Regions from separate parts of the Priestia sp. ST2 genome, predicted to be linked through region 1. Evidence: a T-box and tRNA genes for the amino acid it is inferred to sense, from the RefSeq annotation. Region 1 holds a T-box; the other holds one or more tRNA genes.
What was found. A T-box is a leader RNA that pairs with one kind of tRNA and senses whether it is charged. The one in region 1 lies ahead of leuS (leucine--tRNA ligase), so its partner is inferred to be a tRNA-Leu.

Region 1 (3,423 bases):
TCAGTTTGTTTGTAGTAGCATTCTCTGTCTATCCAATGGCTTTGAGCTTATTCAAACAAGCCGATTTGCCGAGGCGGTTTATTCCTGCTGCTTTAGCATTTGGTTCGGTTACGTTTACGATGACCTCGGCTGGGTCGCCTGAAATCCAAAACTGGATTCCAATTGAATATTTGAAGACGAGTCCGTATGCAGGATGGGAAGTTAGTTTAGTTGTAGCAGTAGTGATGGCTGTATTCGGCTACTGGTGGTTAAAGCGCTTGATTTCAAAAGCAGTTAAAAATGGAGAGCGTTTTATATCACGCGAGAAAGATCCAGTAGTAACGGAAAATCAGTCTCTTCCTAATCCTTTATTAAGTTTGCTTCCGCTTGTGGTCGTGCTCATTATTTCTTTTGCACTTCATAAGCCACTTCAGCAATCTGCGCTGATTGTCGCACTTTTAAGCGGGATCATTGTCACTTATATTGTGAACCGAAAGCATTTTAAAGGATTTTGGAATGCAGCTTCAGAAGGAACGCTGGGTGCGTTAATTGCTATTGGGAATACAGCCGCTGTCGTAGGTTTTGGAGGAGTTGCTAAGGCTGTTCCCGCGTTTGGAGTGGCTGTAGATGCCATGACGCATATTCCAGGAAGTCCGTTGATCGGAGGAGCTATTGCCGTGAGTGTTATCGCGGGGATGACAGGTTCGGCTTCAGGAGGTCAGGCGATTGCTTTGCCAATTTTAGCACCTCACTATCTAGATGCTGGTGTAAATCCAGAAGCTCTCCATCGCGTAGTAGCTATTTCCTCTGGAGTACTAGATTCCTTGCCTCATAATGGTTATGTCGTAACAACCATTAATTCTATTTGCGGAGAAACTCATAAAGATGCGTATGGATCAGTTGCAGCAATGACGGTGATTGTGCCGCTTGTTGGTCTTGTACTTGCGATCATCCTGTTTTCTTTTGGATTTGGCATTTAATAATAGCAGCTAAAGAAAGCAGGGGCTGGGATAAAAGTATTTTAGTTGAAGGAAGATCCGAACGATGAATCGTTCGGATCTTTTCATGTTTATGGTGAACGTAGATTTCATTTGTTTAGGTGCTTCTAGCTGCGGAGTGGAGGGCAAGACAAAGACTTCTGAAATAGGTGAGACCCCGCATGAGTGTAAGCAACGAGGAGGCTCATCGGCTGCCAGCGGAAAGAGAAGTCTTGCACGGAAATCAACAGCGGTGTAACCAAGAGATTCATACTAGCGCATTTATTCTATTTGTTCGTCTTTAAATTGGATTGATTTAATTATGTCTCAATCCCTTTTTTGTTTGGCCGTCGATGTATGTTTTTGGGAGAAGTTGTTCATATATAAGAATGAAAGAGAGGATTTAGCAATAAAGCAGTGCTGCATTGCAGAAACTTTTACAAAATCCCTTGAACAACTTGCAGTTTACGAACATATTATTTACAATACAAGGTAGTATGATGTAAAAACTATGATAAGGAATAGTAGTGAACGAAGCGAGCTAAGAGAGCTGACGGGTGGTGCGAGTCAGCAAACGAGCGTTCATGAACTCACCTTGGAGTTGTAAATGTGAAGTAAAGTAACATTTGCCGTCTATCCGCGTTAAGGAAAATGAGTGAGTACATAATTGTGCTAATTTGGGTGGTACCGCGGGAAGTTTATTCAACCTCTCGTCCCTTTGTTTGAGGGATGAGGGGTTTTTTAGTTTAATTAAATACAGCTGGAGCGTACAAGGAGGATTATGTATGGCTTTTAATCATGAAAAGATCGAACAAAAATGGCAAAAAGTTTGGGAAGAAAATAAAACATTTAGAACAACAGAAGATGAAGGAAAGCGTAAATTTTACGCATTAGATATGTTCCCTTATCCATCTGGCGCTGGTTTACACGTTGGGCATCCAGAAGGTTATACAGCAACGGATATTTTATCTCGTATGAAGCGTATGCAAGGATACAATGTACTTCATCCGATGGGATGGGATGCATTCGGACTACCTGCTGAACAGTATGCATTAGATACAGGAAACGACCCGGCTGAATTCACTGAACTTAACATTAATAATTTCCGTCGTCAAATCAAATCGTTAGGTTTCTCTTACGATTGGGAGCGAGAAATTAATACAACTGATCCAAACTACTACAAATGGACGCAGTGGATTTTCTTACAGCTATATAAAAACGGCTTAGCTTATGTGGATGAAGTAGCTGTTAACTGGTGTCCTGCTCTAGGAACGGTACTTGCGAACGAAGAAGTTATTGACGGCAAAAGTGAGCGTGGGGGACATCCGGTTGAGCGTCGTCCAATGAAGCAGTGGATGCTTAAAATCACCGCTTATGCAGATCGTTTACTAGAAGATTTAGATGAGCTTGATTGGCCAGAAAGTATTAAAGAAATGCAGCGCAACTGGATTGGCCGCTCTGAAGGAGCTCACGTGCACTTCACAATCGATGGATACGACGACACATTTACTGTGTTCACAACGCGTCCTGACACGCTATTTGGGGCAACGTATGCCGTTTTAGCACCTGAACATCCGTTTGTAGAAAAAATTACAACAGCCGAACAAAAAGAAGCGGTAGAAGCGTATTTAGATCAAATTAAAAGCAAAAGCGATTTAGAACGTACAGACTTAGCTAAAGACAAAACTGGCGTATTCACTGGTGCTTATGCAATTAACCCTGTAAACGGCGAGAGAATGCCAATTTGGATTGCTGACTATGTTCTAATGAGCTATGGCACAGGTGCAATTATGGCTGTTCCGGCTCATGATGAGCGTGATTATGAATTTGCTGTTAAATTTGAACTGCCGATTAAAGAAGTAGTAGCGGGCGGAGACGTTTCAAAAGAAGCTTATACAGGCGACGGCGAGCACGTTAATTCAGACTTCTTAAATGGTTTAGATAAAGAAGAAGCAATTTCAAATATGATTCAGTGGCTTCAAACAAATGAAAAAGGTGAAAAACAAGTAACATACCGTCTGCGTGACTGGTTATTCAGCCGTCAGCGCTACTGGGGTGAACCAATTCCTGTTATTCACTGGGAAGACGGCACAACGACTGCAGTTCCTGAAGATCAACTTCCGCTTGTGTTACCAAAAACGACTGAAATCAAACCGTCAGGCACAGGTGAATCTCCGTTAGCAAACATTGATGACTGGGTGAACGTTGTAGATCCGGAAACAGGCAAAAAAGGGCGCCGCGAAACAAATACAATGCCTCAATGGGCAGGCAGCTGCTGGTATTACTTACGCTACATTGATCCAACAAACAGTGAAGCGTTAGCAGATGCAGATAAATTAAAAGAATGGTTGCCGGTTGATATTTATATCGGTGGAGCTGAACACGCTGTTCTTCACTTATTATATGCTCGTTTCTGGCATAAGTTTTTATATGATATCGGCGTAGTTCCAACAAAAGAGCCGTTCCA
Region 2 (3,423 bases), on a different contig from region 1:
GAAAAGTTGATACTAGATGGCTATTTCCCTCATTCAAAACAAGAAAGATACCACAAGATAAAAAGCAACTGTTATTCCCGCTGCAATTAGAGCGGGCTTTAATTTATACTTGGCATATTCAATAACAGATAAATCTAATATTTTGGCGATGGTATTCGTATCGTCGCTTAAAGGCGAAGAAAACGCTCCAAATGAACCGCTTGCAAATACGGCACCGATAATCAACGGCAAAGAAAGATCTGCAGAACTTGCAAGCGATACGCCAAGCGGCATTAAAATTCCCCACGTCCCCCAAGCAGACCCGATAAAGTAAGAAATAGCAGCTCCAAACACAAACATAAAAGGAGTGACAAACATTTGAGGAATCCACTTAGAATGTGCCGTCACGAAATTGGAAAAACCCAAGTCTTCTGTAACAGCGGATAATCCCCATACTACCGATAACAGCAGAATAACGGACATTAAGTCATTGCCTCCTGTGATAAAACCATTAAGCAAATTCTGTAATGTAAAGCGCTGAAACAAGAAAAAAATGAGGGTAATTAACGTAGTCATAATTAAAGCTACTACCATCGCTTCTAGCACGTCTGCTTTAATAAATGCTTCAAAAAAGGTGTGACTCTTATGATGTCCACTCCACCATGTTAAAAGTAAGGTGAGTGAAATCACGACAAGTAAAGGCACTAACAGATTCCAAGGCTTGGAAGGCAAATCCTTCGATACGCAAGGATGACAATCATGCCAATCTTTTTCGTCTTCTTCCTCAAGCTTCATAGGAGCTGTAGATGTTGAATGATGAAAAAAGCTTAAATAAATCCCTACTAAAATAATCACAATCGAAAAAAAATTATAAGGAATGCTTTGAATAAACAAAGAATAAGCGTCTTGTTTTATACCTTGATGATCAATCGCCATTTGAATGATGGATACCATATATCCTACAAATGCCGTTGCCACAGGAATTAAGACGATAACAGGAGTAGCAGTTGTTTCAATAACGAACCCTAGCTCTGCTGTCGTCATTTTCACTTTTTTCAGCAGCGCTCTCATGATGGGCGCGATTGTAACAAAACGAAATGTGGGAGCACTGAATGTTCCAATGGTTGAAACATAGGTTAAAATAAGGGCTTTTTTTCTTGTATCAATTCTTTCAGCAGCTGTTTCCACAAAACCTTTAACTCCTCCAGCCATCTTAATCATTCCGATGAGCCCTGAAAACGCGTATAAAAAGACGACGATTTCTATATTACTTTTATTTCTAAGAGCTTGTACAACGTAGTGAAGTAGCTTTTCAACACCTCCGATAATCGAATGGTCAATCAAATAAGCGCCTACTAATAAGCCTAAAAACAACCCTGGCAGCACTTGTTTCGTGAAAATAGCTATGGGAATAACAATTAAAAACGGTATAATTGAAAACCAACTAGATTCCATAGGACTCTCCCCTATCTTAAACACCATATTAGATGTCTTCACGTATCGTTCATTAGCTTTTAATGTAACCCCAATATTATGTGTATATTCACGAAAGCAACACGTATAGACAGTGCTGTTTTAATAAAATACTTCTGATTAAAAACAGCATCATAAAACTCTTTATTTCTACAACAAAAAAAGCAGTTTGCACATGCAAACTGCTTTTGAAAAGAAGCGGAAGACGAGGTTCGAACTCGCGACCCCCACCTTGGCAAGGTGGTGTTCTACCACTGAACTACTTCCGCGCGTATATGAAAGTAAAGATGCGGGTGAAGGGACTTGAACCCCCACGTCATAAGACACTAGATCCTAAGTCTAGCGCGTCTGCCAATTCCGCCACACCCGCGTGTAAATTAAAAAATAACTCCAAAATGGCAGGGGCAGTAGGAATCGAACCCACACTGACGGTTTTGGAGACCGTAGTTCTACCTTTAAACTATGCCCCTAGAAATGATTTCTTCAAAAGAACCTCGTTTATCAACGACGCTATATCATAATAAAACATATATGGAATTTCGTCAATAGGTCTTTTGATGAATCATAACTAGTACTAGGGGTTTCAAAAAAACTGTGAGGCATATCACAGTTTTTTACACATTCCCTTCACCAGCTGCAGTCCTCTTTAATCTCCGCTATTTGTTTTTAAAGACTCTGCTGTAACACAGTACTATACAAAATGTCTCCAAAATCGTGTAAAGACCGAAAGAATATGTAGGAGTGCAGATTTTACGGGAGGCACGTTTTTTTGAGAATCCGTATTAACATCCACAGGTTCTCCCTCATTCCCCACAAGCATACTGTGAGAAATTTTAGTTTCAATAGCTCCTGTTAACTCGGCTGCAAATTCTTCACTATCTATCATAACCATGGATTCAGTATTTAAAAATGCAGAGCGTGAATCTAAGTTAAAAGAACCAACTGCACTTAAACGCTGATCATAAACAACAGATTTCCCGTGAATTGAATAGGGCTTTTGATATTCATAAAGCTTCGAACCAGCTTTTATAACGCGATTCTTCACTCCCAAGTATGCAGAAAAAGCCATAGCATTTGGAGTGGATGTAATAGAATTAGTTAAAATAATTCTTTGCACTTTTGGTTTTACTTGCTTATCTATATACTGTTCCATTTCTTTTGTTGGTACGATATAAGGGCTTTGAACAACAATGGATTTTTCAGCTTGCTGGGAAAGCTTAATAAATGTTTTCCATATAAAAGGGCTTTTATTTATTCGTTGAATAGGATTTGTAATAAAAGAAATCTTTCTTGTAGGCATCGTTGCTTCTCTCCATACAATATAAGGATGGACAAAAGGTTCGTTTACTTTTTTGGCCTCTTCGTATTGATCTATCAATAATTTTTTTCCTGAAAGACCGCGAAATTGTTTAGTTTTCTTGGGCTTTGGAAAAGCTTTTCGTGTATACGGATGATTCCATAATTTTTCTATATACTTCTCCATTGAGAGAATGACACTATGACTTTCTTGCTTTGTGTTATAAATCAGTACATCACGGTCATAGACAAAATTTTTATTTGGTTGACTAGCCAAGTATTTATCTCCAATATTTCGTCCTCCACTAATACCTAATTGGCCATCGACTACTATTATTTTATCGTGAAGACGGTTATGCCATGTCCAAGGTTTAAAAATAGTAAAGGGCTCATAGTACTTTAATTCAATATTATTGTGGAAAGCTAGAGCATAAAGAACATTTTTCCTCTTGCCTTTTAACCCATGAGCGATCCCATCTAACAACACGCGAATACGTATACCTCGATCCGCAGCTTCGAATAAAGCGCCCATAAGTAAATCCGAAGAACGGCCTTTACCGATGGAAAAGTATGCAATATCAATTGTATGCCTCGCTTCTTGAATCATCTGCATCCGAACAAGCCCTGAAAAATAACCATTTTCTAAAAGCATAACTCGATCTGTGGATTCTTTCT

Region 2: it has a tRNA-Leu gene. The T-box ahead of leuS (leucine--tRNA ligase) is inferred to sense a tRNA for this amino acid. The anticodon was not compared.

The regions. Positions count from the first base shown of each region.
Region 1 covers NZ_JBVVNT010000001.1:48,637-52,059, forward strand. The annotation lists gene AC0KUU_RS00265 (GntP family permease) at 1-959, shown strand, start outside; gene AC0KUU_RS00270 (hypothetical protein) at 1,024-1,215, shown strand; T-box leader at 1,459-1,677, shown strand; gene leuS (leucine--tRNA ligase) at 1,742-3,423, shown strand, end outside.
Region 2 covers NZ_JBVVNT010000002.1:537,367-540,789, forward strand. The annotation lists gene AC0KUU_RS09160 (Na+/H+ antiporter NhaC family protein) at 34-1,434, opposite strand; tRNA gene AC0KUU_RS09165 (tRNA-Gly) at 1,650-1,721, opposite strand; tRNA gene AC0KUU_RS09170 (tRNA-Leu) at 1,741-1,822, opposite strand; tRNA gene AC0KUU_RS09175 (tRNA-Trp) at 1,849-1,922, opposite strand; gene AC0KUU_RS09180 (phospholipase D-like domain-containing protein) at 2,144-3,423, opposite strand, start outside.